Regions from separate parts of the Streptomyces sp. NPDC050988 genome, predicted to be linked through region 4. Evidence: riboswitches for the same ligand, from Rfam matches in the RefSeq annotation. Region 4 holds a riboswitch; each other region holds the start of a gene.

Region 1 (7,603 bases), on a different contig from region 4:
GAGGAAGACCTTGGGCCGCTCAGCGTCCTCGGGAGCCTTCGCCCGTACGTCGGCGATCTGCTTCTCGAAGTCGGCGATCAGCGCGGCCGCCCGCTTCTCGACGCCGAACAGCTTTCCGAGGTTGGTGAGGTCGGCGTACAGGGCGTCCAGGGGCGGCATGAGGCCGCGCGAGGTCTTGGTGCGGCCGTTGCGGCAGGACTCGGTGAGGACGTACGAGGGGATGCCGAGCGTCTTCAGCGCCTCGGGGGTGAAGCCGCTGTCGTCGCGGAAGCCGTAGTTCCAGCCGGCGAAGACGAGGTCGGCGCGGGCGTCGAGGACGTTCTCCTTGGTGAGTTGGTCCTTGGACAGCCACTTCACCTTGTCGTAGCCGTCCTTCCAGGGCACGCCGCTGAGATCGCCCTTGTCGTCGGGCATGGCGAACCCGGCCATACGGTCCTCGAGGCCGAGCGCGAACATCAGTTCCGTGATCCCGACGTCGTTCGTGACCACCCGCTTCGGGACCTTGTCGTACGTCACCTTCCGGCCGCAGTTGGTCAGGCTGACCGACGAGGACCTCGCGTCGTCGGACGACTCGACACTGGCGCCGCAACCGGCGGTCGTGACGGTCGCGGCGAGGCAGAGGGCAGCGGCGAGGAACTTGCGCATGGGGATCCTTACGAGGTGGTGAGCGGGAGCCGGTCGAAGAGGAGCTGGACGGCGCCGGTCTCCGGATGCCGTACGGGATGCGCGCGGACCCCGAACACCCCGGCGAGCAGGTTCGGTTGGAGCACATCGTGCGGCGCACCCGAGGTGACGATTCGGCCGCCGTCGATGACGTACAGGAGATCGCAGTGCGCGGCGGCCAGGTTGAGGTCGTGCAGAGCGGCCAGCACGGTCAGGCCGCTGGCCCGGACCAGCGAGAGCACGTCCAACTGGTGGGCGATGTCCAGGTGGTTGGTGGGTTCGTCGAGGACGAGCACCCTGGGCTGCTGGGCGAGTGCGCGGGCGATGAGGACGCGCTGTCTCTCACCGCCGGACAGGGCGAGGAACCCGCGCTCGGCGAGGTGTGTGACACCCGTGCGGGCCATGGCGTCCGCGCACACGGAACGGTCCCCGGCGGCCGTACGGTCCCGGTGCGGCAGCCGGCCCATGTCGACCACTTCGGCGACGGTGAAGTCGAACTCGGCCGACGACTCCTGCGGCAGTGCGGCCAGCACCCGGGCGGCGGCCCGGGGCGACATGGCGTGTACGTCGTCCCCGTCGAGCCGTATGGTGCCCGCCGCCGGACTCAGCGCCCGGTACACGCAGCGCAGGAGGGTGGACTTGCCACTGCCGTTCGGGCCGACGAGACCGACGAACGCCCCGCTGTCCACGGCGAGTCGGATGTCGTCGACCAACCGGACTCCGGCGGCTTCGACCGCCACCCCTGCCAGGTCAAGCCGCATGGCCGCCCACCTTCCTCACGTCGGCCCCGGCGGCCATCAGCGGCCCCCGAAGGCGTAACCGCCGCGCCGCATCAGCAGCAGAAAGGCAGGCACACCCACCACCGCGGTGATCACCCCGACGGGCAGTTCGGCGGGTGCCAGCAGCAGCCGGGACAACAGATCCGCCCACAGGAGCAGGACGGCGCCGACGAGCGGGGCCACCGCCAGTACCCGCCGGTGATCGGCCCCGACCAGCATCCGCACGACGTGCGGCACCATCAGTCCGACGAACCCGATGGCCCCGCTGACCGCGACCACGGTGCCGGTCACGGCGGCGCTGACAAGGAACAACTCCCGGCGCAGCCGCCCCGGTTGGACACCGAGCGCGGCCGAGGTCTCGTCACCCATGGCGAGCGCGTTGAGCGCCTCGGCGCGCCACCGCAGCCACGCCCACCCGGCCGCCACGGTCACGGCGGCGAGCGGCACCTGCGCCCATGTCGCGCCGCCCAGGCTCCCCAGCAGCCACATCATGGCCGACCGTGCCGCCTCGCCCCGGGCCGCCCCGAACACCATCACGGTCGTGACGGCCTCGAAGCCGTACGCCAGAGCCGTCCCCGTCAGGATCAGCCGCAGCGGCGTCAGCCCGTGCGCCGACCGGGCCACGGAGTACACCAGCACCATCGCCGCGAGAGCCGAGACGAACGCCGACAACGACAGCGCCCAGACTCCCAGCCCCGCGAACGCGCCGAGCAGGATCACGGCGTTGGCGCCCACGGCGGCGCCCGAGGAGATACCCAGCACGAACGGATCGGCGAGCGCGTTGCGCACCATCGCCTGCACCGCCACACCGACGGCCGCGAGCCCCGCTCCGACGACAGCACCGAGCACGACACGCGGCAGCCGGATCTCCCAGACGATGGTGTACGCGGCCATGTCTCCGGCGTGCACCGTCCCGCCGGTGAACCCGGCCCACAGAAACCGCTGCACGTCCGCCCAGCCGACGCCCGCGGCCCCGAGAGCCACCCCGCACACGATCGACACGAGGAGCAACAGCCCGAGCCCAAAGACCAAGGGCACGACGGATATCCGGCTCGGCGTTGGGATCGAGGTCTGGCTCGGGCTCGGGCTCGGACTTCGGCGCACGGTCGGGGCGGTCCTTCATCTGGGCCCGCCTGAACATCAGGAAAAGAGGCAGCCCGTACGACACGCCGGCCGTGCGGTCCCCTCTCGCAGTCCACGGCGAGCAGTCAACGGGTCGCACCACCTGCGGGCGATCGGGCTCACGCGACGAACCACGGGTTCGCCACGCACACCGTTGCGGGTCAGCGCCGGACTCTCACCGGACTTCCCCCACAGGCAGCGACGGGAGCGTAGCAAACCGGGGAAGTGGCGGATGGGCTGGGCCACTTGACGTCGCAGTCAGCGACTGGATACTGGCGGAGGTTCCGACAGCAGTACGTCAGTACGTCTGATCGGCATCTCGAACAATGCTTGAAATGTCGGCCACGGCGTGGACTGTCCAAGCCGTCATCTCCGCACCCGACAGCCCAACCTCCACATCCCCCCACACAGGAGCCTTCTCCATGAGCCCACGACACACCCCGGAGCCCACTGAGCGAGCGGCCATGCCCTGGCGAAGGAAGGTGGCCATAGCCGCGCTGACAGGAGCCTTACTGGCCGGGCCCGGAGTCGCACAGGCCGCACCCCAGGCCGCCCCGGTCCCCAAGGAACAGGTGGCGGCGGCCACCATCACCTGGACCCTCGAACGGGCCGCCAACCCCACCCAGGACCAGCAGACGGCGTACAACCTCATCACGACGGCCATGAACGCCGCGGTGGCCCGCTACAACAACGTCAGCGACCTCGGCAAGACCATCACCGTCCGCTACGACCCGGGCGTCCCCACGGCCGACGGCAACATCAACGGAACCATCCGCTTCGGCAACCGCGGCTACATGACCGAGCGGACCGCGCTGCACGAGATCGCCCACACCATCGGCGTGGGCACGAGCTCCGGCTGGTCCTCCCTCGGGGGCAGCGGTACCTGGCGCGGAGCGCAGGCCACGGCCCTCGTCAAGCAGTTCGACGGTTCGGGTGCGACGCTGTCCACCGGTGGCGGGCACTTCTGGCCCTACGGCCTGAACTACGACAACGAGTTCTCGAACACGGCGGCCAATCGCCACGTCCAGATCGTCGCCGCCATGGTCCGCGACGGCCTGTAGCTCGGACGATGCTGGAGGGGTAGCCACTCCCGCGGTTCCCCGCGCGGCCCGCGTACCCCTCCAGCTGGGGCCCGTTGGTGTAGTAGGAAGGGTGCACATGCCCTGACGCACGACTCGCACCCGCGCTCACCGCCAACCCCCACGCGCCCGCATCGAGGACTCCAGAATGAACGACGTGTCGGCTTCCCACCGTCTCGTGGCCGGCGCGCCGGACTCCCCCGTGGTCCTGCATGTTCCGCACTCCTCGCGGGTGATCCCGCCGGGCGTACGGAGCGGCATCGTGCTCGAAGACACCGCCCTGGAACGGGAGTTGGACCACATCACCGACTCGCACACCGCCCGGATCGCGGCGACGGCAGCCGAGCGCTGCGCCACAGAACCCTGGCAGTTCGTCAACCAGTTGTCTCGGCTGGTCGTCGACCCCGAACGGTTCCCGGACGAGCGTGAGGAGATGCTGGCCGTCGGGATGGGCGTGGTCTACACCCGGACCACACACAGGGAGGAGCTCCGCCCGGCCGACCACGACGGACAGTGGCTCGTCGAGCGCTACTTCCACCCGTACGCGGCCGCCGTCACGGACGCGGTGGCCCAGCGGCTGGCTGCTGTCGGACGGGCCGTGATCATCGACGTCCACTCCTACCCGGCCGAGCGCCTTCCCTACGAACTGCACGGTGACGGCCCCCGTCCGCCCATCTGCCTGGGCCGGGACGCCTTCCACACCCCGGCCGAGCTGCTGGCCCACGCCGAGAAGGCGTTCGCGGGCTTCGGCGGCACGGGCATCAACACCCCTTTCCAGGGGACGTACGTCCCGCTGAAGTACTACGGCAACGACCCCCGGGTCAGCGCCCTGATGATCGAGATCCGGCGGGACGTCTACATGTCCGAGCCGGGCGGCCCGGCGGGCGCCGGCCTCGACGCCCTCGCGAACGCGCTCGCAGACCTGGTCGACACGGTGAGTACAGCCGGCGCGGTAGGACCCTGACACAGACCTGCTTCCAGCACGAACGGGCGCGGTTCCACCTGGCTTCCGCCATGGCTCGCCGCTGTCGCCTCCGCCCGTCCGGCAACTGCTCGCGGCACAGTGGAGGTCATGAACGCAGACGACAGAAACATTCTGGCCGGAGCACGTGTGGCGACGAGGCTCCCCGCCCAGGACCTGGACCGGGCGCGGCGTTTCTATGCCGAGAAACTCGGTCTGGATCCCCTCGACGAGCGGCCCGGGGGTCTGCTGTATCGGTGCGGAGGCGTGGACTTCGTGGTGTTCCAGTCGACGGGAGCCTCGCCCGGGACCTTTACCCAGATGGCGTTGGAGGTCGACGACATCGAGACGGTCGTATCAGAACTCAAGCGGCGTGGCGTGGTGTTCGAGGAGGTCGACGTTCCTGGACTCCGCACCAGGAACGGCATCGCCGAGATCGAGGGAAACTATCCGAGCAAGGGCGCACGGGGCGAACGCGGTGCCTGGTTCCGTGACAGCGAGGGAAACCTGCTGGGCGTCGGCGAGTTGGTCTTCTGAGCACGGATGGGATCAGAAGCGGCCCTTGACCGCCGAGTACAGGGTCTCCACGCTGCGCCGGGTGTCGTCACTCCCGCCGATGAAGCTCGTACGGGGATTCAGACGGAACGTGCTGCCGTCCGCGCGGCGTATGCGGACGTACGTGTTGCCGGTGTAGGCGCCGTTCATGTGCAGCTCGTTGGGTCTGTTGCCCAGCGCCACCTCGTCGAGCTGGTCCGCCCACAGGAGCCCCCTGTCGCTGACCGACCAGTAGGCGCTCTTGACCAGAAGGACCCGACGGTCGGTCACCCCGAGGACGGCACGCCGGAAACCGGCACCGAGGTACCCGGACAGGGCCACCTTCAATGTCTCCTTGCGCAGATGGGAGTGCAGGGCTCGCTTCAGCTCGGACTCGATCATGAGGGACCTTCCATGGGCCGGTGCGTGCGGACCTGGCGCGGTGCCGCGGGCGAGTGCGTACACCCTCGTCGGTGTCCGTGCCGCCGGTGCACCCACAGATGATGCCCGCCGGACCGCCCGAGAGTCACGCCTGGCGCCCCAACTGATCTCGGTGGAAGCCGAGTTGGGCCCGGCGGCGTCGGCGGGGCGATCAACGTGCCGCCCGGCGGTCCGGTCGGCCGCTGGTGCGAGTCCGTGGGCCCGGGAGCGGCCCCGGTGGTCGTGCCCCACCCTGAGCTCGCCCAGAACAGCCATCGGTCCTGACCACGGGAGCGGAGCCCATGGGCCAGATGCTTTCGACCCGACGCCCAAGCAAGCGCGTCGCCGGAGGCCGGGCAGAGACAAGCCGCTCCGGCGTGCCGATCCCCAGTGGCGTGCCTGTGAATCCAATGGACCTCGGACCCCGGACCCCGGACCTAGGACTCCGGACCCAGGACCCGGGTCAGTACCCGATGGCCTCTCGGAGAAGCAGCACGGTGCCGCGCCCCGGGCGGGTTTCCGCGTTGAGGATGAGCAGGCGGTTGACGGCGCTGGGCATCCCGTACACCGCCTGGGCGCGGGCGTTCTCCAGCGGGAGGGCGTACTCCTCGACGCGGCGCAGCGCTGTGCTGAGGTCGGGCACCACCTTCTGCGCGCCGACGATCCAGACCGCGTGGGCGGCGCCGCCAGCGTTGGCGGGGAGTTGGCTGCCGCTGCCCGAGGCGAGAACGAGTGAGCCGGTCTCGGTGACCGCGGCGACGCTGTTGACGACGAAGTCGGGGCCGGCGACCAGCCTTCGGATCCCGTCGGCGCCGGTGGCACGGTCGATGGCCAGGACGCGCGGCCTGATGGCGTCGTACCGGCCACCGGTGTTGATGTCCTCGTCGATGCCGGACAGCCGGAGGGTCTCGCTGGCTCCGGTGAGCACGCGGGCGCCCTCGGGGACCAGGTCCTTGATGCGGGAGCGAGCGGCCGCGGCGTCGTCGAGGATCTCGGCGGCGAAGCCGCTCGCCCGCAGCGCGGCGGCCACGCGCTCCAGTTGTTCGGCCGATGCCGGGTCGGCGAAGGACGCGGCCGGAGCCGGGGAGGCCGTGGCCGCTGCCGGGTCGGTCCCGGAGCCTTGCTCCGCGCGGGGCGCCGAACCCGCCAGCGGGGAGGTGTCGAGGTACCTGACCTCGTACACCCGCTCGGCGAACTTCCAGCCCTCCACGGTGCGTTGGTAGCGGTCGTGGTAGACGGCGTAGTTCAGTCCCTGCCGTCCGTCGAGGGTGCGCGCGAGTTCCTGGATGTAGGCGCGGCCGGTCGCAGTGTCGCCGTCGAGCAGGATGGTGCCGGGGTGTGTGGTCTGTACGAAGAAGTCCCACTGGCTCTGCAGCCGCTCGCCTCCGGCACGGATCTCCTCACGGCCGACCAGCTCGACGGGAATGTTGGGCATGCGCAGGGCGCCGTCCGGTGTGAACAGCGCCGACAGGCGGGGTCGGTCGCGCATCATCGCCGCGTCGGTGAACTCGCCGCGCAGCGCCTCGATCTCGACGCGGTCCGCGATGGCCCGGAAGTCGTTCATCGGAATCACCTCTCGGTCCTGTTGTCGTCCTCACCGGTACGACAACGCGGCCCTGCGGAATGTGAGGTGGAGCGGCGACCTCACATTCCGGCGAGCTGTCCTGTCGTATCGGGTAGAGGCACAGAACCGAGCGAGGGAGACGGCCAGACCATGACGAGCAGAGCGGAGCCCGGCGACGACCGGCGCGGTCCGGACCTCAGCGCGATCATGAGCGAGCGGCGCCAGTTGATCAACCTCGGCTATCGACTCCTCGGGTCCCTCGCCGACGCCGAGGACGTCGTCCAGGAGACCTACGCCCGCTGGTACGCCATGTCCGCACAGGAGCGGCAGGCCATCGAGTCGCCCGGCGCCTGGCTGATGACGGTCGCCAGCCGCATCTGCCTGAACCTGCTCGGCTCTGCGCGGGCCAGGCGGGAGACGTACGTGGGCGACTGGATCCCGGAACCGCTGCCGGAGCCCACGGAGTGGATCACCGACAGTT
Region 2 (7,603 bases), on a different contig from region 4:
CCTCGACCACGCCCGCCGCGGAATCCATCCGCTCCTCGGAGTGGGCATGGTTCTCGCCCTGAGCGCCCCCTGACCGCAGGCACACGGTCGGCACGGGCCGCCGACTCCGCCTATGAGGTGGGCTACTTCACCGAGTCCCAGAAGGGCGTCGGCACCGACTGTCGAAGTCCACGGTCGGGCGAATCTGGCGAAGTTCCAGTTCAAACCGCATCTGACGGACACCTTCAAGCTGTCGACGGACCCGCTGTTCGTGGAAAAGGTCTACGACGTCGTGGGGCTGTACTTCAACCCGCCCGAGGGTGCGGTGGTCCTTTCCGTGGACGAGAAGTCGCAGATCCAGGCCCTGGACCAGTCCGCAGCCGGTGCTGCCGACAATGCCTGGCATGCCCGAGCGGCACACCCACGACTATGTCCGCAACGGGCTGACCACGCTGTTCGACGCGTTCGACGTCGCCGCCGGCGAGGTCATCAGTGCCCTGCACCGCCGGCACCGGGCGGCGGAGTTCAAGAAGTTCCTGATCCGGATCGACAGGGAGGTGCCGGCGCATCTGACAGGTCCACCTGATCTGCGACAACTACGGCAATCACAAGACACCCGCGATCAGGACGTGGCCGGCCAAGCACCCACGCATTCACCTGCACTTCACGCCGACCGGCTCCTCCTGGATCAACGAGGTCGAGCGGTGGTTCGGGTTCCTGGCCGACCAGATGATCCGGCGCGGCGCACGCAAGACGTCCAAGCCCTCGAAGCCGACATCCGCGCCTGTGTCAAGAACTGGAACGAGGACCCCAGGCCGTTCATCTGGATCAAGACCGCCGAGAAGATCCTCGAATCCCTGGCTCACTTCTGCCGACGTCTCTCCGGCGCAGGACACTAGCGCCGTACCCTCGGCATGCCCAGGCCGATCCACGAGATGATCTCGCGCTGGATCTCGTTATTGCCGCCGCCGAAGGTGAAGATCACAGCCGAGCGGTAGCCGCGTTCCAGTTCGCCGTGGAGTACGGCGCCCGCGGAGCCCTCCTTGAGGGCACCGGCGACGGCGACGACCTCCATGAGCCAGGCGTAGGCGTCCCGGCGGGCCTCGGAGCCGTACACCTTGACCGCGGAGGCGTCCTGCGGGGTGAGCGTGCCCTCCTGGACGGCGTTCACCATCTGCCAGTTGAGGAGTTTCATCGCGTCGAGCTTCGTGTGGGTCTGGGCGAGGCGGCGACGTACCCAGGGGAGGTCGACGACGCGGCGGCCGTCGGCGAGCTTGGTCTCCATGGCCCAGCGCTGGACGTCGTGCAGCGCACGGATGGCCATGGTGCCGTGCGCGGCGAGGGTGACCCGCTCGTGGTTGAGCTGGTTGGTGATCAGCCGCCAGCCCTTGTTCTCCTGGCCGACCCGGCGGGACGCGGGGACGCGGATGTTCTCGTAGTAGCTCGCGGTGGTGTCGTGCGAGGCGAGGGTGTTGATGATCGTGCAGGAGTAGCCGGGGTCGGACGTCGGCACGAGGAGCATGGTGATGCCCTTGTGCGGCGGAGCGTCGGGGTCGGTGCGGACGGCGAGCCAGACCCAGTCCGCGGTGTCGCCGTTGGTCGTCCAGATCTTCTGGCCGTCGACCGTGTAGTGGCCGGTGTCCTCGTCGCCCTCCCGAACTGCCTTGGTCTTTAGGGCAGCCAGGTCCGTGCCCGCGTCGGGCTCGCTGTAGCCGATCGCGAAGTCGAGCTCGCCAGAGAGGATCCTCGGCAGGAAGTACCCCTTCTGCTCGTCGGTACCGAACTGCATGATCGTCGGCCCGACCGTGTTGAGCGCCATCAGCGGCAGCGGTACGCCGGCCTGGGCGGCCTCGTCGAAGAAGATGAACTGTTCCATCGGGCTCAGACCGCGCCCGCCGTACTCCTTCGGCCAGCCCACACCGAGCCAGCCGTCGGAACCGAGCCTGCGGATGGTCTCGCGGTAGAAGCGCTTCTGCGCCGCCGGGTCGCCGTAGCGGGCGTACACGTCGTCGGGGACCAACTCGGCGAAGTAGGCGCGCAGTTCGGTGCGCAACCGCTGCTGCTCCGGCGTGTATTCGAGATGCACGGCGCCTCCTGGCTCCCACTGGCCCGCTCGTTCGGCCGCCCGGACCTGACGGCGCACACCGTAGAACGTGTTCCAGAAATTGGGAATGCCGGTGACGTACGCACCTGACGGACGCGGTCATGCGCACTCATACGAAGGGGCCCCGGGAACGCGCTCCAGGGGCCCTTCGGTGTGCGGCCGGTCAGCCGGTGGCCTGTCCGCATGCGAACGGATCAGCGTCTGAACGGGTCAGTGCGCGACGGGAGTTGCCCGCCCTTCGGCCGCCTTGTCGTCCTCGGCCCGGGCAGGCTTCGGAGCCAGCACGCGCTCCGCGAGCAGCCCGAAGACCAGCCCGTACGCGGTCCACAGGGTCACCTGGATGGCCAGGGTCGCCAGTCGGTACTGCCACAGCAGGGTCGCCGGGAAGCCTTCCGGCGCCTCGTTGAAGGACGGCAGGAACGCGTATGCCAGGCCGACGGCCAGGACGAAGAACCCGCCTGCCGCGAGCGTGGCGTTCCAGTTGCCCAGGCGCGGTGCGAGGCGCTTGCCGAGGATCACCGCGGCGACGGCCAGCAGCACGCTGAGCACGATCATCAGGAGGAACAGCGCGGTGCGCTGGTTGAGGGTGTCGGGGTCGCCGACGGCGGGCGGGTTCGCCGGGTACTTGAGGAACGGCACCAGGTAGACCGCGACCAGACCGGCGCCCGCCAGCAGCAGCGCGCTCGCGCGCGGCCCGAAGCGGCCGATCCTGCCGAGCGCGAAGCAGTACGCGAGAGCGGCGATGCCGCCGAACGCGCCCCCGTAGACGAGGACACCGGTGGACAGACCGCCGGTGGACTGCATGGCACGGGTGACGAGTTCCTCGCCGCCGTGCTCGTGGGCGTGGGCTTCCTCGAACGCGATGGCCTCGTCCACACGAGGTTCGCCGAGGAAGTAGGCGACGACCAGGGCGAGCACGCCCGCGGCAAGACCCGCGAGCATGCCGCGCACCAGGAGATTTCTGACGGTGACGGAGTTCATTGGGTTGTTGTCCTGTCGGTTCTCTGTCGCCGTCAGTGGCAGGGGAAGCCGAGCAGGTGGCGGGCGTCGTGCACCCACTCGTGCACGCCTTCGCCCGAGACCAGGGAGGTGGCGCCCTGTTCGGCGCCGACGAAGTAGAGCAGCACCAGCATCAGGATGCCGAGGAAGACCGCCCAGGGAGCGATCGCGCCGATCGGCAACTTTGCGGGTACGTCGGGGGTGGTTACGGTCGGCTGAGCGACGGCGGACTGCGCCATGGCAGGACCTCCTGGGGGAACTCGCGTCCCATCTCGGTGGTGCACAGGACGACGGCCACGGGTCTGACTTGCTCGACCTCCGCCTCCCCTGGTGGGAGGCGGTTGTGCGGGGCTTACAGTGGCGCGACCGTGCCGGATTCTCACCGGCTTCCGTCGTACCGTCGTCAATATCGTCGAGAAGGTACCGCGAAGCGGAGGCGCGGCCAAGGGCGCACGGAATGCCGGGGGCGCGCCGGTGCCCTGGTCACGCCCCCAATTCCCAGTACGGACAGGGGTGTTGAGCACGTGTGGAACACGAGGACGGGCCGATGACCAGCCGAGTGATGTTGATCTCACCAGCGATGAGCGCGGCGTTGCGGGAGGCGCGTTTCGACGACGGATGTCCCATCGACCCGGCCGGGCTGCGGCTCGCCGAGGCGGCCGCGGGCTCACTGCCGGCCGCCGACCAGGTCCTGGTCTCGCCCACCGTTCGCTGCCGGGAGACGGCGGCGGCCCTCGGGCTCGACACCCTCGCCGTCACCGAGCCGCCGGAGCTGGCCGGCCTGGACGTGGGCCGCTGGCGCGGGGCGACACTCGCCGAGGTGAGCGCCGGCGAACCGGAGGCCGTGGGCCGCTGGCTGGCTGACCCGTCGTCCGCACCGCACGGCGGAGAGTCGGTGACCGCGCTGTGCGAGCGCGTCGCGAAGTGGCTCGAGACGGTGGTGGATCCCAGTTCCGGGGCTTCAGGGTCCGGCTCAGCCTCGGCTTCGGCTTCGGCTTCGGCTTCCGCTTCGGCTTCGGGATCGGGTCCAGGACCAGGCTCCGTCCGGATCATCGCCGTCGTCGAGCCGGAGATCGTACGGGCCGGGGTGGTGCGAGCACTCGGGGCCCCGGAGTCGGCGTTCTGGCGTGTCGACGTGCCGCCGTTGGTCGCGACGGAACTCAGCGGGCGGGCTGGGCGCTGGAACGTACGGGTCGGGCGGACGCTCGGGGAGTGAGGCGACAACGGGCGCCCGTCTGAACGGTTCTTCGGGACGCGGCACTTCGGAGCGTGGCGTTCCTCGGGACACGGCGTTCGGACACGCCGCCCTGACACTTCACCTCCGCGTGGGGGCCCACCACACGGGACCCACCACACGGAGCTTCACCTCAGCAGGGCGAGAAACTCCGTGCAGGCGCGTGCGCAGTCGCGGCAGGCCTCGGCGCCCTTCTCGGCGCCGGGACTCCGGTCGAAGACCTGGGCGGTCTCCAGGCAGACGGCACGACACCACTCGACCTGGGCGCGCATCCCGGCCTCGGCCTGCGTGGTCTGCTCGGCCAGGGCGCGGCAGGTGGCGTCGCAGACCTCCGCGCAGAGGATGCCCTTGCGCCGCAACTCCTGCTGGTCGTCGGGGCCGTCGAGTTCGGCGAGGCTCGCGCGCAGGGCGCACACCCTTGCGCACTCGGTACAGGCCTGCGCGCAGGCGAACCGGTCCTCGAGGAAACGAACGAGTTCCTGTTGCTCTGTTAGTGACACGCGGTTCGGGTAGCCGGGCATCGCCACGCCAAACCCGTCCGCGAACCGGACCGCGGAGCCAACAGTGGCCGAGCGTGTCGAAGTTATTGACGTGGTCACGGCCGCACTCTACGTTCTGACCGGTTTACCGAACTGCGTTCGGTATATCGATCAGTTCGTGGCGGGTGTGCACCCCGGCAACCAACCGACGACCAACCCGGTATGTGCGGCCACTGACCCGCGACAGCCTTCGGACCGGCAGACAGGGAGGCCTCGTGCGCATCGCGGGCATGCTCGCCGCCAACCAGTCCGTCACGGACGCACGGCCCGCGGCACTCGGCTCCGGCACCGGCTCCGGCTTCGGCTCCGGCATCACGTCCACGGGCAACTCCTGGGGTCCGGACGGCACTTGGCGCGACTCGTCGGTCGTGAGCACGAACACGGACGCCAACACAGGACCGCGTTCGTCCGACGGCACCCTGCCGCCCGCCCGGGACCTGCTCGCCCCGAGGAACGGCGCGGCCGCCGGAGCCCGCTTCTGAACCACCCCCGTGGGCCCCGGGACGGACGACCCCGGGGCCCACGGGACTGGCACAACCAGCAGCACCAGCAGCACCAGCAGCACCAGTCCGAACGAGGAGAGCCGCAGATGATCACGCCAGAAAACCCCTACAGACCCGTCACCTCCGCCGACGCGACCGGCGCGCCCCGCCCCTTCGCGCCCTCCCGCCGGAGCCTGTTGCGGGCGATGGCCGCCCTGCCGGTCTCGGCGATCGTCGTGGGCGGGCTGCCCGGCCTGCTCGGCACGGCCTCAGCGGCGGCGCCGCCCCGCGGATCGGCCACCCGCTACACCATCGTGCCGTTCCTCAACAGCAACGACGGCACGGTGAACGTCTACCAGTCCGACGACGCGACGGACTTCCGGCTCCTCAAGGCGTCCGCGTACACGCCACCCGCGGGCCGCATCCGCGACGCCAGCGTCTTCAAGCACACCGACGGCTACTACTACATCACCTACACCACGCACACCTGGCAGGACACCAGCACCACCATCGGCTTCGCCCGCAGCTCGGACCGCAGCAACTGGACCTTCCTGTACGACTACACCGTGCCCATCGCGAACCTGTCGCGCGCCTGGGCTCCCGAGTGGTTCGTCGACAGCGACGGCAGCGTCAACATCATCGTGTCCTGTTCGGTGACCAGCAACGAGTGGATCTTCACCCCGTATCTGCTCAAGGCCACCAACTCCGCGCTCACCGCCTGGACTTCACCCGTGGCGCTGTCCGGCATCGGCGCCAACCACATCGACACCTTCATCGTGAAGATCGGCTCGACCTACCACGCCTTCACGAAGAACGAGACGTCCAAGTACATCGAGTACGCCACCAGCACCGCGCTCGCCGGCCCGTACACGATCAGCAGGACCGGGAACTGGGCGGGCTGGGGCGGCACTCGGGAGGGCGCCGCGCTGACACAGCTCGACAACGGCGCGTGGCGGATCTTCTTCGACGGATACGGCGACGGCAGCTACTACTACAGCGACAGCTACGACACCTTCGCCACCTGGAGCGCGCCGAAGGCACTGCCGGCCATCTCAGGGACGGCACGCCACTTCACGGTGCTCAAGGAGACGGTGTCCGGCGGCGTGACCCTGCCGACGGGCGTCACCCGCTACCTCCGGTCGGGCAACTTCACCACCCGCTACTGGCAGGAGCAGTCCGCCCTGCTCAACCTGCCCGTGCTGACCAGTTCCAGCACGACCGCGGAGAAGCAGGCGTCCACGTTCACGATCGTGGCGGGCCTCGCCGACGCGAACGGCTACTCGTTCCGCGACGTGGCCGGCAACTACCTGCGGCACTGGGACTTCCGGGCCCGCTTCGACGCCAACGACAGCTCGTCGACGTTCGCCAGGGACGCCACCTTCATCGCCCGCACCGGCAGCGCAGTACGCCTGGAGTCGTACAACTACCCCGGCTACTACCTGCGCCACTACAACTACCAACTCCGCGTCGACCCGTCGAACGGCACGGACCTGTTCCGCCAGGACAGCTCGTTCGTGGCGGTGACGCCCTTCTGACGTGTTCGGAGACTCCGCCACAAAGGGTCCCGTTCACCTCGCGGGCCCCTTCGAAGGCTGCCGCTGCCGGGCAGTGGCAGCGGCAGCCTTCGAAGGGGGATTCATGTCCCCGACCGGGCAACGTTCCCGGTCACGGCACTAGCCGATGTTGAAATCGAGATTGGTCACGTACCAGGCGTCGTCGATCTTGGTGGACTCCATGTTGACGTCCAGCTGCCCTTCCTCCACGCCGGTCGAGTGGGACAGGATGATCTTGTCGAGGGTCTTCCCTTCGACCGTGACCTTCTCTGCGGGGACCACTGCCTTGTCACCGGTGGGCTGGACGGTGGCGACCTCCACCTTCGGGTTGTCCGTGGGCGGCTTGGGCATGAACGACGTACGCATCTCTCCGAGGTTGTCCTGCATCTGCCGGACCTCGGGATCGTCGCTGTCGCACCTCTCGGCGGTGCCGGCCCGGGCGGGCGCCGAATCGGTGGCCGACTCCCCCATCAGCAGGCACGCCTGCTTCGGCTCGCCCTTGATGACCGCGGTGACCCACGCGGCGACCGCACCTTCGGCTGTGGACTGGCCGCCTGCCGAGGGCTGCGCCGACGAACCGTCCTTCTGCTTCCCCTTGTTCGCGTTCTCCGCGTCGGCCGCGGACGAGCTGCGCGCGGTCGGCTCCTTGTCCGCGGCGGGGTCCGAATCGCCGGAGCACCCCGTGACACCGGCGAGCGTCACCGCCAGCGCGC
Region 3 (7,603 bases), on a different contig from region 4:
CCAGTCGGCGTACGACCGTGTCGGCGGAGTGTGGGGCGGCGCTCAGGAGCGGGCCGACGACCGCGTGGCTGCCGTCGCCGCCGAGGCCGTACACGCCCGGGCGCTGTGAGGCCAGGGCCCGGGTGAGGGTGATCTGTCCCGCCGCCGTGGAGTGCACGGTGAGGCGGGGTTCGGTGGGCAGCGGTTTGCCCGGCGGCGCCTTGAGAGCGGCGTCGCTGGCGAAGCGACCGACCGCCACCGTGGCGGCGGCGACGGTGGCTGCGCCGGCTATGGCGACGGTGACGGCTGCTGCCGTCGGATTCACGGTGCGCACGGGTCCAGTCTCCTGACGGAGCCCGCTGTCGGCCAGTGGAGCGGGGCAGGAGTGTTCGGGTGCGGCTCGGCGGAGTGTGAGGTGGAAGGGGGCCGTCGGAATCGCCGGGTTCGGTGGGATCACCAGTTGGCGGGATCGGTGGGATCACCGGGACCCGTGGGATCGGCACCGCCGGAACGGTGGCGTCGGGACGGTGGCGTCGGCTGCGCGCCGTTGCGGCGAACACTCAGACACAGCGACGCCCACCCGGCCAGGGTCGGCGGCCAAGCCCCGCCGCCACCACCGCAACCGCAACCGCGACCCCGCCACCGTCACGGCCCCGACCTCGGCCCCTCCGGCGCCCGCCACCGCCAGTGGACGTACCCCGTCACCGTCCCTGGCCGTATCCCTCAAGGCGTTCCGCCACCTCCGTCAGCTGTTCCCGGGTCAGCAGTGTGGGTGTGTGTCCGGGGAGTGAGGAGGCTGTCAGCCAGAGGCGGCACATCCACTCCAGTTGGGCCGTGCGGTCGTAGGCCTGGGGGAGAGTGGCTCCGTATGTGAGGGTGCCGTGGTTCTGAAGGAGACAGGCGGTGCGGTCCAGGAGGGCCCGGAGCATGTTCTCGGCCAACTTTTCCGTGCCGTATGTGGCGTAGGGGGCCACACGGACGGGACCGCCGAGCGCGGCGGCCATGTAATGGATGAGCGGCAGCTCGGTGACGAGGGTCGAGACGGCCGTGGCGTGCACCGCGTGGGTGTGGACGACGGCCCGCGCGTCGGTGGCGCGGTAGACCGCCAGATGCATGGGCAGTTCGCTTGTCGGAACGAGCGAACCGAGCACCTGTCGGCCGTCGAGGGAGACCCCGCAGAGGTCTCCGGGGGCCAGCCGGTCGTACGGGACTCCGCTCGGTGTGACCAGGACGGTGTCGCCCACGCGCACCGACACGTTGCCCGAGGTGCCGACGACCAGACCGTCGGCCACCGTCCGACGGGCCGTCGCGACGAGCTCGTCCCACGCCCGCTCCAGCGCCTCCCGTGCCGGGGGCGCGTCCCGCTCCCCCGAGTCCCGTCCGTCTCCTGTGTCCCGCCGCTGTTCAGCCATGCCGCGATCCTGCCAGCCGCGCGGCTCAACCCCGGGGCGGGCGGGGCACTTTAGGGCGCGACCGACGCATCCGAAAGGTCACACAAGGGCATGAATCGCCTGCCGGGAGCGAATGACCGGCATGCGACGGGCTTTCAGGGATCTTCCAGTAGCCTCTGGGAGATTTTTCGTGCACGTCGCCATTCCGGGGGGAAACATGGCTCGTGATCGCAAACCGTCCCGTCAGCGCGCCCGATTCGTCGCCGCCTCCGTGGCGACATTGGCGCTCGGTGGCACCGCTCTCGTGGAGGTGCCGGCCTCGGCGGCCGCCAAGCCCAAGGGCCACGACGTGTCCTCGCACCAGAAGAACGTCAACTGGTCGAGCGCGAAGAGCAAAGGCGCCAAGTTCGTCTATGTGAAGGCCACCGAGTCGCACACGTACCGCAATCCGTACTACAACCAGCAGTACAACGGGGCACGCGGCGCGGGCATCATCCGCGGGGCGTACCACTTCGCGCTGCCGCACAAGTCCTCCGGGACGACGCAGGCCGCGTACTTCGTGCGCAACGGCGGGGGCTGGCGGGCGGACGGCTGGACGCTGCCGCCCGCGCTGGACATCGAGTACAACCCGTACGGCAAGAAGAAGTGCTACGGCCTGAGCAAGAGCAAGATGGTGAGCTGGATCAAGGCCTTCAGCAACGAGGTGAAGCGGCAGACCGGCCGCCGGCCGGTGATCTACACCAACTACAACTGGTGGAAGATGTGCACGGGCAACAGCGCCGCGTTCGCCGCGAACCATCCGCTGTGGCTGGCCCGGTACAGCTCGTCGGCGGGGTCGCTGCCGTCCGGCTGGAACTTCTGGACCTTCTGGCAGTACGACAACGGCGGCAGCCTGCCGGGTGACCAGAATCTCTTCAACGGATCCCTGAACCAGCTCAGGGCGTTCGCGAGGGGATAGAAGGGGTAGCGGACCCCCAAATTCCGCCTCTGTTCGAGACCTCTCGCCGCCACTCCGACACAAGCGGAGTGGCGGCACCTCTATCACGCCACCCCACTGCCCCCCTCAGTTCATCTTCCGTTCATCCAGGTTGCCTACGGTCCCTGTGCCACTGACGTCCAAGAGAAGCCTGGGTAAATGGAACACATCACGCTCCTCCTCGGAATCGTGATCGTTACCGCTCTCGTGTTCGATTTCACGAACGGTTTCCACGACACAGCCAACGCGATGGCGACGACCATCTCGACCGGTGCCCTGAAGCCCAAGACGGCGGTGGCCATGTCCGCCGTGCTGAACCTCGTCGGTGCGTTCCTCTCCGTGGAGGTCGCCAGGACGATCTCCGGCGGCCTCATCAACGAAGAGGGCATCCGCACCGAAGTGATCTTCGCGGCGCTCGTCGGCGCCATTCTGTGGAATCTGCTGACCTGGCTCCTGGGTCTGCCCTCCAGCTCCTCCCACGCACTGTTCGGCGGCCTGATCGGCGCCGCGGTCATGTCGGCCGGCTGGTCGTCGGTGAACGGTTCGACCGTCGTCACCAAGGTGCTGCTCCCCGCCGTCGCCGCGCCGCTGGTGGCCGGACTCGCCGCGATGCTCGCCACCCGGCTGACGTACCGGATCAGCGGCAAGGCCGGTGAGCGGGCGACGTCCAAGGGCTACCGCGCCGGTCAGATCACCTCCGCGGGCCTGGTCTCGCTGGCCCACGGCACGAACGACGCGCAGAAGACCATGGGCATCATCACGCTCGCCCTGGTCACCGGCGGTGTGATCGCGCCCGGCTCGAACCCTCCCCTGTGGGTCATCGTCTCGGCCGGTGTCGCCATCGCGCTCGGCACCTACCTGGGCGGCTGGCGCATCATCCGCACCATGGGCAAGGGCCTCACCGACCTCGCGCCGCCGCAGGGCTTCGCCGCCCAGACCAGCGCCGCGACGGTCATCCTGGCCTCCTCGCACCTCGGCTTCTCGCTCTCCACCACCCAGTCCTGCTCCGGTGCCGTGATGGGTTCGGGCCTCGGCCGCAAGGGCGGCGTCGTCCGCTGGTCGACCGCGACCCGCATGTTCGTCGCCTGGGGCCTCACGCTCCCCGCCGCCGGTCTGGTCGGCGCGGGCGCCGAGTTCCTCACCAAGCAGGGCACCTGGGGCATCGTCCTCACCGGCGCGCTGCTGATCGCGGGCTCCGCGGTCATCTGGGCGCTCTCCCGCCGCCAGCCCGTCACCGTCGACAACGTGAACGACGTCGACGGCGAGCCCGCCGGTGTCGTGACCACCGCCATCGCCGCCGTCACCCCGCCGCCGGCGGGCACGGTCGCCGCGGCCGACGAACTCAAGACCACCATCCCGGGCCCGGACGCCACCGAGCCCGCCCGTACGGCCACGGTGTAAGGAACCCACAAGCATGAAGATCGACTGGGCAGCCCTCGGCTCCGTCTTCGGAGTCAGCCTCATCGTCACCGTCGCCCTCGTGGGCCTCTTCACCCTCGGCATCGTCGGCCTCTCCAAGCGCGAGTCGGCCTCCGCCCAGGGCGACACCGCGACCCTCGCGGTCACGGGCGCGTACGCCTGCTTCGCCGCGTGCGCGGCGGCGGTGGCGTACGGGATCTATCTGATCGTCGTCTGACGCGTACGGCACCTCCGTCCCGCACACCTCCGTCCCGCACGACTCCGCCCCGTCGGCCCCCGGTCGGCGGGGCGGAGCCGTGTCCGTGTGTGGGCCTCAGCACACTCTCCCGTCGCAGGTCAACGGCAAGTTGACGGGTGTTCGTGGGCGTGGTGGACTGCCGGAGCCATGTACGGCGGCAGGAGAGGAAGCCGGTGCGAATCCGGCGCGGTCCCGCCACTGTTACCGGGGAATCGATACCCCGGGAGCCAGGAACTCTCGCCGTCGGTCTCGTCGAACCAGGGCGCGGACACCCTGAGTGAGGACAAAACGCCATGCGCGGCTGCCCAAGTGCCTTTCCAGCGACGGTTGTGCCCGACCTGACGGTCGGCTGAACCGATGCGTGCCGATCGCGTCTTCGCGTACGGCGCCGCCGCCGGCCTCCTCGGTGACCTGCTGCTCGGCGATCCCCGCCGGGGGCATCCGGTCGCCGCGTTCGGGCGGGCCGCGGGTGCCGTGGAGCGGGTGCTGTGGCGGGACCACCGGGGGTGGGGCGCGCTGCACACCGCCGTGTGTGTCGGCGGTGCCACCGGGCTCGCCGCGCTCGCCGGCCGTTCCGTGCGCGGCTCGGGCGCCGCGTCCGTCGCGTTGACCGCCGCCGCCACCTGGTCCGTCGTCGGCGGGACTTCGCTCGGGCGGGAGGCCCGGGCCATCGGCGGGGCGCTCGCCGCCGGGGACATCGAGGTGGCCCGCGAGCGGCTGCCCCACCTGTGCGGGCGCGATCCGCAGGCGCTGGACGCCGACGGGATCGCCCGCGCCGTCGTCGAGTCCGTCGCCGAGAACACCTCCGACGCCGTCGTGGGCGCCCTCGTGTGGGGTGCCGCGGCCGGTGTGCCGGGGCTCGTCGGATTCCGTGCCGTGAACACGCTCGACGCCATGGTCGGGCACAGGTCCGCCAAGTACCGGCGGTACGGCTGGGCTTCCGCGCGGCTCGACGACGTCGCGGGGTGGCCCGGGGCGCGGCTCACCGCCGTCCTCGCGGCCGTCGCGGGAAGCGATCCGCGCGGGGCCGTACGCGCCTGGCGTGCCGACGCCGTCAAGCACCCGAGCCCCAACGCCGGGCCCGTAGAGGCCTCGTTCGCGGGGGCGCTCGGCGTACGGCTGGGCGGGACGCTCTCGTACGCCGGGAGGGTCGAGCACCGGCCCGTACTCAATGGTGGGGGGCGGGCCGTGGAGGTCGGGGACATCGAGCGGGCGGTGCGGCTCTCGCGGCGCGTGGGTCTGCTCGCGCTCGGCGTGAGTGTCGCCGGGCGGCTCCTCGTCAACGGCCTTCGCACGAAGGGGCGTACGTCATGAGTGGGGGAATGAGCGGGCGCACGGGCGGCGGGCTGCTCGTCGCCGGTACCACCTCCGACGCCGGCAAGAGCGTCGTGACGGCCGGGATCTGCCGGTGGCTGGTGCGGCAGGGCGTCAAGGTCGCGCCCTTCAAGGCGCAGAACATGTCGCTCAATTCGTTCGTCACGCGGGAGGGCGCCGAGATCGGGCGGGCGCAGGCCATGCAGGCGCAGGCCGCGCGCGTGGAACCGACCGCGCTCATGAATCCCGTACTGCTCAAGCCCGGCAGCGACCGCAGCAGCCAGGTCGTCCTCATGGGCAGGCCCGTCGGGGAGATGAGCGCCCGTGGCTATCACGGCGGGCGGCAGGAACAGCTCCTCGGGACCGTGCTGGAGTGCCTCGCCGAGTTGCGGGGCACGTATGACGCGGTGATCTGTGAGGGGGCGGGCAGTCCCGCCGAGATCAATCTGCGGCGGACGGACATCGTGAACATGGGCATCGCGCGCAACGCGCGGCTGCCCGTGCTCGTCGTCGGCGACATCGACCGCGGGGGTGTATTCGCCTCCTTCTTCGGGACCGTCGCGCTGCTCTCGCCCGAGGACCAGGCGTTCGTCGCCGGGTTCCTCGTCAACAAGTTCCGCGGGGACGTGTCCCTGCTGGAGCCGGGCCTCGACATGCTCGAGAACCTCACCGGACGTCGTACGTACGGGGTCCTGCCCTTCCAGCACGGTCTGGGCATCGACGAGGAGGACGGGCTGAGGGTCTCGTTGAGGGGCTCGGTCCGGGAGTCCGAGGTCTCCTCCCCCGTCGGCGAGGACATCCTGCGGGTCGCCGTCTGCGCGATCCCGCTGATGTCCAACTTCACGGACGTGGACGCGCTGGCCGCCGAACCGGGCGTCGTCGTGCGGTTCGTGGACCGGGCGGAGGAACTCGTCGACGCGGACCTGGTCGTCGTGCCCGGCACCCGTGGCACCGTCCGGGCCCTGGAGTGGCTGCGGGAGCGCGGCCTCGCGGACGCCCTCGCCAGGAGGGCCGCGGAGGGGCGTCCCGTCCTCGGTATCTGCGGCGGCTTCCAGATCCTCGGCGAGCACATCGAGGACGAGGTCGAGTCGCGCGCAGGCCAGGTGGACGGGCTCGGACTCCTTCCCGTGCGGGTGCGGTTCGCGCGGGAGAAGACCCTGACCCGGCCGGTCGGCGAGGCGCTCGGCGAGCCCGTCGAGGGGTACGAGATTCACCACGGGGTCGCCCAGGTCACCGGCGGCACACCCTTCCTCGACGGCTGCCGGGTCGGCGAGGTATGGGGCACGCACTGGCACGGCTCGCTGGAGTCGGACGGCTTCCGCCGGGCCTTCCTTCGCGAGGTGGCCGCCGCCGCGGGGCGCCGCTTCGTACCGGCCGCCGACACGTCGTTCGGGTCGCTGCGCGAGGAGCAGCTGGACCGGCTCGGCGATCTGATCGAGGAACACGCGGACACGGACGCGCTGTGGCGGCTCATCGAGTCCGGCGCGCCGACAGGACTGCCCTTCATTCCACCGGGAGCACCCGCATGAGCACAGTGTTGTTGTTGTCGACCGCCGACACGGATCTGCTGGCGGCGCGTGCCGCCGGCGCCGCGTACCGGATCGGCAATCCGACCCGCGTGGATGTCGCGGAGGAGCTTCCCGCGCTGGTCCGGGGCGCGGACGTCGCCGTCGTACGGCTGCTGGGCGGCAAGCGTGCCTGGGAGGACGGGCTCGCCGCGCTCAAGGCGTCCGGCATCCCGACCGTGCTGCTGGGCGGGGAGTCCGTCCCCGACGCGGAGCTGATGGCCGAGTCGTCCGTGCCCGCCGGTGTGGTCGCGGAGGCGCTGCGCTATCTCGTCGAGGGCGGCCCGGAGAACCTGACCGAGCTGGCCCGCTTCCTGTCCGACACCGTGCTGCTGACGGGCGAGGGCTTCGAGGGGCCGCGGGCGATGCCGGAGTACGGGGTCCACGGCGACCCCGTGCTGGACACGGAGCGCCCGACCGTCGCCGTGCTCTTCTACCGCGCCCACGAACTGAGCGGCAACACCGCCTTCGTGGACACGCTGTGCGACGCGATCGAGGCCCGGGGCGCCAACGCCCTTGCCGTGTACTGCGGTTCGCTGCGCAGCGCCGAGTCGGGCGTGTACGAGCTGATCAGCGGAGCGGACGCACTGATCACCACCGTCCTCGCCGCCGGCGGCACGCACGCCTCGGAGGCGTCCGCGGGTGGCGATGAAGAGGCCTGGGACGTGGGCGCGCTCACCACCCTCAACATCCCTGTACTGCAAGGACTTTGCCTGACCTC
Region 4 (7,603 bases):
CCGGCTACTTCGCGCGCTGCCTCCAGCACGAGACGGACCACCTGTACGGGTACCTCTACATCGACCGGCTCTCCAAGCGCGAGCGCAAGGACGCGCTGCGGCAGATGGCCGAGAACGAGCCGCGGTACCCCGTCGTCGCGAACGACTGAACCACCGCCGCATCACGCGTACCGGCGCACGTTCAGGCGGCCTGTGTGCCCCTGAACGTGCGCCGGTACGCGTTCGGGGTCGTCCCGAGCGAGCGGACGAACTGGTGGCGCAGCGCGGCCGCGGTCCCGAACCCCGTGCGGTCCGCGATGAAGTCCATTGTCTCGTCCGTGGCCTCCAGCAACTCCTGGGCCAGCAGCACCCGTTGACGCAGCAGCCAGCGGTACGGGGTCGTGCCCGTCTCCTGCTGGAAGCGGCGGGCGAAGGTGCGCGGGGACATGTGCGCGCGAGCGGCGAGCTGTTCGACGGTCACCTCCTCGTCGAGGTGGCGCTCCATCCAGGCGAGCACCTCGCCGACCGTGTCGCACTGCGAGCGCGGCAGTGGCCGCTCGATGTACTGGGCCTGGCCGCCGTCCCGGTGCGGCGGCACCACCATGCGGCGGGCGATGGCGTTGGCGACCTCGGGGCCCTGCTCCTTGCGGACGATGTGCAGACAGGCGTCGATGCCGGCCGCGGTGCCCGCGGAGGTGATCACCGGGTCCTCGTCCACGTACAGCACGTCCGGTTCGACCCTCGCCCGCGGGTACTGCCGGGCCAGCGTGTCCACGTGCTGCCAGTGCACGGCGCAGCGCCGCTCGTCCAGGAGACCGGCGGCGCCGAGCACGAAGACCCCGGAGCAGACACTCAGGACCCGGGCCCCGCGGTCCACGGCCCGGCGCAGCGCGTCGAGCATCTCGGGCGGGTACTCGCGTACGGCATAGGTGCTTCCGGCGGGTACGACGACCAGGTCGGCCTCTTCCAGCCGGTCGAGGCCGTACGGAGTGGCGACCGTGAACCCGGGGACATGGGTGCTGAGGTTCGCGCCCGGAGCCTCGGCGGAGACCACCGCGAAGTCGTACACCGGCAGCCCCTCGTCGCTGCGGTCGAGGCCGAACACCTCGCAGACCACACCGAGTTCGAAAGGATGCACACCGTCGAGCAGGACGACGGCCACGTTGTTCAGCATGCTGCCAAGTGTGCACCCGATCTGGCAGGAAATCGAGGGTGTGCGGCAGTACTGCCACTCACGGTAAGGAGTATTCGACGCGACAGTGGTGTCCATGGAAACGACACAGCTGGAAGGCCTGATCTCAATGCTCTTCGTCCTCGGAATCCTGGTCCTGCTCGTCCTCCCCTCGGTGATCGGCATCGTGCGCGACCGGCGCGTCGACCGTCAGCTCAGGGAGGCCGAGCAGGGACACCGCAAGGATCAGAAGTCCTCGTCGAAGCCGACCGAGCCCTCCACGGCCACCTGGTACGCCGAAGGCCGGCGCTCGAAGAAGTTGGTCAGCTCCTGAACACCCTGCAGCTCCATGAAGGAGAAGGGGTTCTCGGAGCCGTACACCGGAGCGAAGCCGAGGCGCGCCAGGCGCTGGTCGGCGACACACTCCAGGTACTGCCTCATCGAGTCGGTGTTCATGCCCGGAAGGCCGTCACCGCACAGGTCGCGCGCGAACTGCAGCTCGGCCTCGACGGCCTCCCGGAGCATGTCGGTGACCTGCTCCTGGAGCAGGTCGTCGAAGAGCTCCGGCTCCTCCTTGCGGACGGTGTCCACGACCTCGAAGGCGAAGCTCATGTGCATCGACTCGTCGCGGAACACCCAGTTGGTGCCCGTCGCCAGACCGTGCAGCAGACCCCGGCTGCGGAACCAGTAGACGTACGCGAAGGCACCGTAGAAGAACAGGCCCTCGATGCACGCGGCGAAGCAGATGAGGTTGAGCAGGAAGCGGCGGCGGTCGGCCTGGGTCCGCAGGCTGTCCAGCTTCTCGACCTCGTTGATCCACTTGAAGCAGAACTCGGCCTTCTCACGGATGGAGGGGATGTTCTCCACCGCGTCGAAGGCGGCCGCCCTGTCCTGCGGGTCGGGGAGATAGGTGTCCAGCAGGGTCAGATAGAACTGGACGTGCACGGCCTCCTCGAAGAGCTGGCGGCTCAAGTACAGCCGCGCCTCGGGGGAGTTGATGTGCTTGTAGAGCGTCAGCACCAGGTTGTTCGCCACGATGGAGTCGCCCGTCGCGAAGAACGCGACCAGCCGGCCGATCATGTGCTGCTCGCCCGGTGACAGCTTCGCCAGATCGGTGACGTCCGAGTGGAGGTCGACCTCCTCGACGGTCCAGGTGTTCTTGATCGCGTCCCGGTAGCGCTCGTAGAAGTCCGGGTAGCGCATGGGACGCAGGGTCAGCTCGAAGCCCGGGTCGAGCAGGTTCTTCTGGGTCTTTTCGGTGTTCGCGGTGTTCTCGGGCGCGGTGGTCATTACTGGCAGGCCTCGCAGGACTCGGGGTTCTCAAGGGAGCAGGCGACGGCGTCCTCGTCGGGAGTCGCGGGAGTCGCCTGTACGGGGATGGGGGCGGCCGCGGAGGAACCCGCGGCACGGGCGATGCGCGTCGCCGGGCGCGAGCGCAGGTAGTACGTCGTCTTCAGCCCCGACTTCCAGGCGTACGCGTACATCGAGGAGAGCTTGCCGATGGTCGGCGTCTCCAGGAACAGGTTCAGCGACTGGGACTGGTCCAGGAACGGGGTCCGGGCGGCGGCCATGTCGATCAGGTCGCGCTGCGGGATCTCCCACGCCGTGCGGTACAGATCGCGCACGTCCTGCGGCACCCAGGTGAAGCCCTGCACCGAGCCGTTCGACTCGCGCAGCGCCTCCCGGGTCTGCGCGTCCCACACGCCGAGCTTCTTCAGCTCCGCCACCAGGTAGGAGTTGACCTGGAGGAACTCGCCGGAGAGGGTCTCGCGCTTGAAGAGGTTGGAGACCTGCGGCTCGATGCACTCGTAGACGCCCGCGATGGACGCGATCGTCGCGGTGGGCGCGATCGCGAGCAGCAGCGAGTTGCGCATGCCGACCGAGGCGATCCGCTCTCGCAGCGCCGCCCAGCGCTCCGGCCAGTTCAGCTCCACGTCGTAGTGGTCCGGGTGCAGCACACCCTGTGCCGTACGGGTCTTCTCCCAGGCGGGCAGCGGGCCGTTGCGCTCGGCGAGATCGGCGGACGCCTCGTACGCGGCGAGCATGACGCGCTCGGCGATCCGGGTGGAGAGCGCCTTGGCCTCCGGGGAGTCGAAGGGCAGCCGCAGCTTGAAGAAGACGTCCTGCAGACCCATCGCGCCCAGGCCCACCGGTCGCCACCTGGCGTTGGAGCGGCCCGCCTGCTCGGTCGGGTAGAAGTTGATGTCCACGACCCGGTCGAGGAAGGTGACGGCGGTACGGACGGTCGAGTCCAGCCGCTCCCAGTCGATGACCTCGGTGGCCCCGGGGGCAGTGTTCACGAACGCGCCGAGGTTGACCGAACCGAGGTTGCAGACCGCCGTCTCGCCGTCGTCCGTGACCTCCAGGATCTCCGTGCAGAGGTTGGAGGAGTGGACCGTGTGGCCGGGCAGCGCGGTCTGGTTGGCCGTGCGGTTGGCGGCGTCCTTGAAGGTCATCCAGCCGTTGCCGGTCTGCGCGAGGGTGCGCATCATGCGGCCGTACAGATCGCGGGCCGGAATCGTCTTCTTGGCGAGGCCCTGCTCCTCCGCCTTGCGGTAGGCGGCGTCGAACTCCTCGCCCCACAGGTCGACCAGCTCGGGCACGTCGGACGGCGAGAACAGCGACCACACGCGGTCCTCGTTCACCCGGCGCATGAACTCGTCCGGGATCCAGTGCGCGAGGTTCAGGTTGTGCGTACGCCGGGCGTCCTCACCGGTGTTGTCCCGCAGCTCCAGGAACTCCTCGATGTCGGAGTGCCAGGTCTCCAGGTACACCGCGGCCGCGCCCTTGCGCCGGCCGCCCTGGTTCACGGCGGCGACCGAGGCGTCGAGCGTCTTCAGGAACGGGACGATGCCGTTGGAGTGCCCGTTCGTGCCGCGGATCAGCGAACCCCTGGAACGGACACGGGAGTACGCGATGCCGATGCCGCCCGCGTGCTTCGATAGCCGGGCCACCTGGTGGTAGCGGTCGTAGATGGAGTCCAGCTCGTCCAGCGGGGAGTCGAGGAGGTAGCAGGACGACATCTGGGGGTGCCGCGTACCGGAGTTGAAGAGCGTGGGGGAGGACGGCAGGTAGTCGAGGCGGCTCATCAGCCGGTACAGCGCGGCCACTTCGTCGACCGACCGGGTGCCCGCTTCTGAATCCAGCGCAGTGTCCTCGGCGAGACCGCTCGCCACGCGCAGCATGAAGTGCTGGGGCGTCTCGATGACGGACCGCGTGATCGGGTGCCGCAGCAGATACCTGCTGTGCAGCGTGCGCAGGCCGAAGTAGCCGAAGCGGTCGTCGCCCTCAAGGTCGATCAGCGCGTCCAGACGGGCCGCGTGGGTCCGTACGAACTCGGCGGTGCGGTCGGCGATCAGGCCCTCGCGGTGGCCGACCGCGACGGACTCGGAGAAGGACCGGACCCCCTGCGAGGCGGCCTCCTCGGCGATGCCGATCGTCAGCAGGCGGGCGGCCAGCTTCGAGTACACGGGGTCCTCGGAGATGAGGCCCGCGGCCGCCTCCGTGGCCAGCTCGCGCAGCTCCGCGGTGATCCCGTCGGCTCCCACGGAGGACCGGCCGCGCAGCGCGGCGGCGGCGACCCTGCCGGGATCGGCGTCGGGAAGGTCGGCGGTGAGGTCGGTCAGGGTCCGCAGCAACGCGGTTCCCGGTCCGTCGGCCTCGGCCCTGTCCTGCTGGTACTGGGGCGCTTTCGCTGAGACCGGATCGGCTGGCGCGATGGTCACGTGGGGCTCTCCCTCGCTCGGCACGGGGCCTGCGGGGAGAGGGGTTCGGGGCACACGGGGGTACACGCTCTGCGCAGCGGTACGCCGCGTCCACCGGCCCACTCCGCGAGGCCCGGACGTCATGGCACCCGGGCCGGGTGGCCTGGGCACGCTGTCGGCAGGTCCTCGGACTGACCAGGCGCACGGCTCTCCTCTGGGGACAGACATGCACAAGTACACCGTTGCGGGACAGTTCCGGATTCGCACCGGATTCCCCTGCGGCGACAGCGAGCATGAGCATACATCTTGTGCCGGGCTCGGGAAGCACCCCCACATGTTGTGTCGTGTCGGCTTCGGAGGGTGTCAGAGCGTCAACTCGTAGGTGAGCAGCATGATGTCGTCGAGGTCCGGGATCGGGTTCCAGTCGCGGTCGGGGGCGCGGGTGAAGCCGAGGCGTCCGTAGATGCGATGGGCGCTGTGCATGGTGCGCTGGGTGGACAGCACGACGCGTACGCAGCCGTCCGTGGCCCGGGCGCCGTCGACGCAGGCGCGTACGAGGGCCTCGCCCGCCCCGTGCCCGCGGGCCTCCCCGGCGACCGCCAGCATCCGTATCTCCGCCTCGCCCTCGCGCGCGATCTCGGCCATCGGCCCGCCGGACGGGACGAAGGTCACGCCGCCGACGACCCGCTCGCCCGCCCCTGCCCCCACCACGGCCACCAGTACGTCGGCGGCCGCGGCCCGCTTCGCCACGTTCCGCAGCTCGCCCAGATACTCGTCGCTCTCGCCGAAGTCGAGGAGCCCGTCCCCGAGATAGGCCTGCGCGGTGATCTCACCCACAGCCTCGTACTCCTCGGGCCTCGCCCGCCTGATCACGATGTCCATGCCTGGCAGTGTGCCCGAGGGGTACGGCGTGGGGCCGCCGAGTTTTTCCCGCACCAGGGCCGAGGTCATCCGTGGGGGCTCAGCCCACGGCCGGCCACTGCGGGAGGGTCGTGACGAAGTCCTTCGTGAAGTCGCGTGGGCCCGGGCCGAGGGCCACACGGCCCATGTGGCGGGTGCGGGCGGTCAGGGCGGGCGACTCGGTGTAGTAGTTCCGCTGGGCGGCCGAGGGGACGAACACGGTCTGGCCGCGGGTGAGTTCGCTGGCGCACTCGACGACGACGGCTCCCTCCGCGAGCGTCACGAACGACTCGTCCGCGCACACGCCCACGGCGAGCGGGTCGTGCAGCGGGCAGGAGTCGCCTCCGCCGTGGCGGCGGTAGGAGTCGGTGTAGACCCGCAGCAGCCGGGCCGCGAGCGCCGCGCCCGCCCCCGCCGCCTCCAGCGCGGCGAGGTCGGCGGGGCCGAAGAGCCACCGGTGCGAGGCGTCCAGGTCGACCATGGTGAACGGGATGCCGGAGGAGAGCACCACCTCGGCGGCGTCCGGGTCCGCCCACATGTTGAACTCCGCGACCGGGGTGATGTTGCCCGGCACCTGCGCGTTGCCGCCCATGAACACGAACCTCTTCACGCGGTGGGCGAAGGCCGGGTCCTCCAGGAGCGCGATGGCCACGTTGGTGAGCGGGCCGGTGGCGCACACGGTCAGCTCGCCCTCGTGCTCCCGGGAGAGGCGCAGCAACGCCTGTGCGGAGGACTCCGGCAGGTGCGCGGCGGTCGAGTCGGGGAGCGTCTCGTGGCCGAGGCCCGCGGGGCCGTGGAAGTGCGCGGCGGCCGTGTACGGGAGGCGGGTGAGAGGGCGGGCCGCTCCGCGGTGGACCGGGACGTCGGTGTCGATGCGGAGGGCTCTCGCCAGGGCGCGGGCGTTGCGGTAGGTCTGCTCGGCGGGGAGGTTGCCGCCCACGGAGGTGTAGGCCCTGAGGTCCCATCTGCCTGTGCCGAGCAGGTACTGGAGAGCCACGGCGTCGTCTATGCCGGGATCACTGTCGAGGACGATCGGAGCGCGAACGGTCACGCCGACCAGCGTAACCGCGGACTCCCGTGCGGCCAGGGGCAGTTGTCGCCCCCGCCGCCCTTACCCATTCCCGTCCCTTACTCAGGGGCTCCGCCCCCGAACCCCCAAAAGATTGCGCAGTTCCCCGCGCCCCTGAACAGGGGCGCGGGGAACTGCGCACCCAGCCACGACTTACCCGCACGCATCCCACTCCGCGAGCCCCCGTCCACCCAGCCCCTCCGGCGTTTGAGGAGCGGGGGTTCGGGGGCGGAGCCCCTGAAAAGGGACGGGAATGGGCAGGGGCGGCGGGGGCGAAAAGAGCTAGTGGCCGGCCCCCGCCGTCGCAGGCGGCAGCTCGACCTGGACACCCTTGTCGCCCGCGTCCGCCGTGTAGTCCTCGGGGGACGTCTCGTCGATACCGTCGGGCGCCTTGAGGGCCCGCAGGGCGAAGGTCAGTACCACCGTCACGACCACGTTCAGGACGAACGCCGTCAGACCGATGTAACCGATCTCCCCGATCCCGGGAATCTCCTTCGAGGAGCCACCGAAGTGCTTCTGAGTCGGCGAGGCAACTCCGTACGCCGCCACCGTCCCGTACAGCATGCCGACCGCCCACCCGGCGAGCAGCGCCCAGCGGTGGAACCAGCGGGTGAAGAGGCCGCCGACCAGGGCCGGGAACGTCTGGAGGATCCAGATCCCGCCCAGCAGCTGGAAGTTGATGGCCACCGTCTTGTCCATGGTGAGGACGAAGACCAGCGCACCCACCTTCACGAGCAGCGAGACCAGCTTGGAGACCTTGGTCTCCTGGGCCGGCGTCGC

What was found. A riboswitch is a leader RNA that binds a small molecule or an ion and turns the genes downstream of it on or off. The one in region 4 is predicted to bind cobalamin.
Region 1: it holds a riboswitch for cobalamin, as region 4 does, so the genes downstream of both, ACIBEI_RS21095 (FecCD family ABC transporter permease) here and ACIBEI_RS13455 (ribonucleoside-diphosphate reductase subunit alpha) in region 4, are expected to answer to the same signal.
Region 2: it holds a riboswitch for cobalamin, as region 4 does, so the genes downstream of both, ACIBEI_RS19165 (CbtB-domain containing protein) here and ACIBEI_RS13455 (ribonucleoside-diphosphate reductase subunit alpha) in region 4, are expected to answer to the same signal.
Region 3: it holds a riboswitch for cobalamin, as region 4 does, so the genes downstream of both, ACIBEI_RS36535 (cobalamin biosynthesis protein) here and ACIBEI_RS13455 (ribonucleoside-diphosphate reductase subunit alpha) in region 4, are expected to answer to the same signal.

Annotation. Positions count from the first base shown of each region.
Region 1 covers NZ_JBITFQ010000009.1:22,970-30,572, reverse strand. Annotated here, with positions in the region: gene ACIBEI_RS21105 (ABC transporter substrate-binding protein) at 1-645, opposite strand, end outside; gene ACIBEI_RS21100 (ABC transporter ATP-binding protein) at 654-1,424, opposite strand; gene ACIBEI_RS21095 (FecCD family ABC transporter permease) at 1,461-2,507, opposite strand; cobalamin riboswitch at 2,651-2,797, opposite strand; gene ACIBEI_RS21090 (hypothetical protein) at 3,029-3,625, shown strand; gene ACIBEI_RS21085 (N-formylglutamate amidohydrolase) at 3,792-4,607, shown strand; gene ACIBEI_RS21080 (VOC family protein) at 4,716-5,141, shown strand; gene ACIBEI_RS21075 (hypothetical protein) at 5,154-5,540, opposite strand; gene ACIBEI_RS21070 (nuclear transport factor 2 family protein) at 6,022-7,122, opposite strand; gene sigJ (RNA polymerase sigma factor SigJ) at 7,273-7,603, shown strand, end outside.
Region 2 covers NZ_JBITFQ010000007.1:355,437-363,039, forward strand. Annotated here, with positions in the region: partial or broken gene ACIBEI_RS19150 (IS630 family transposase) at 159-878, shown strand; gene ACIBEI_RS19155 (acyl-CoA dehydrogenase family protein) at 875-2,065, opposite strand; gene ACIBEI_RS19160 (CbtA family protein) at 2,294-3,064, opposite strand; gene ACIBEI_RS19165 (CbtB-domain containing protein) at 3,097-3,321, opposite strand; cobalamin riboswitch at 3,357-3,499, opposite strand; gene ACIBEI_RS19170 (histidine phosphatase family protein) at 3,630-4,298, shown strand; gene ACIBEI_RS19175 (four-helix bundle copper-binding protein) at 4,445-4,837, opposite strand; gene ACIBEI_RS19180 (hypothetical protein) at 5,071-5,337, shown strand; gene ACIBEI_RS19185 (glycoside hydrolase family 43 protein) at 5,544-6,872, shown strand; gene ACIBEI_RS19190 (hypothetical protein) at 7,011-7,603, opposite strand, start outside.
Region 3 covers NZ_JBITFQ010000025.1:80,789-88,391, reverse strand. Annotated here, with positions in the region: gene ACIBEI_RS36560 (alpha/beta hydrolase) at 1-313, opposite strand, end outside; gene ACIBEI_RS36555 (class II aldolase/adducin family protein) at 681-1,391, opposite strand; gene ACIBEI_RS36550 (lysozyme) at 1,588-2,328, shown strand; gene ACIBEI_RS36545 (anion permease) at 2,506-3,747, shown strand; gene ACIBEI_RS36540 (hypothetical protein) at 3,761-3,982, shown strand; cobalamin riboswitch at 4,127-4,263, shown strand; gene ACIBEI_RS36535 (cobalamin biosynthesis protein) at 4,361-5,317, shown strand; gene ACIBEI_RS36530 (cobyric acid synthase) at 5,326-6,846, shown strand; gene cobN (cobaltochelatase subunit CobN) at 6,843-7,603, shown strand, end outside.
Region 4 covers NZ_JBITFQ010000004.1:482,431-490,033, forward strand. Annotated here, with positions in the region: gene def (peptide deformylase) at 1-149, shown strand, start outside; gene ACIBEI_RS13440 (helix-turn-helix domain-containing protein) at 182-1,153, opposite strand; gene ACIBEI_RS13445 (hypothetical protein) at 1,248-1,484, shown strand; gene ACIBEI_RS13450 (ribonucleotide-diphosphate reductase subunit beta) at 1,397-2,440, opposite strand; gene ACIBEI_RS13455 (ribonucleoside-diphosphate reductase subunit alpha) at 2,440-4,875, opposite strand; cobalamin riboswitch at 5,014-5,185, opposite strand; gene ACIBEI_RS13460 (GNAT family N-acetyltransferase) at 5,218-5,736, opposite strand; gene ACIBEI_RS13465 (nucleoside hydrolase) at 5,816-6,805, opposite strand; gene mctP (monocarboxylate uptake permease MctP) at 7,106-7,603, opposite strand, start outside.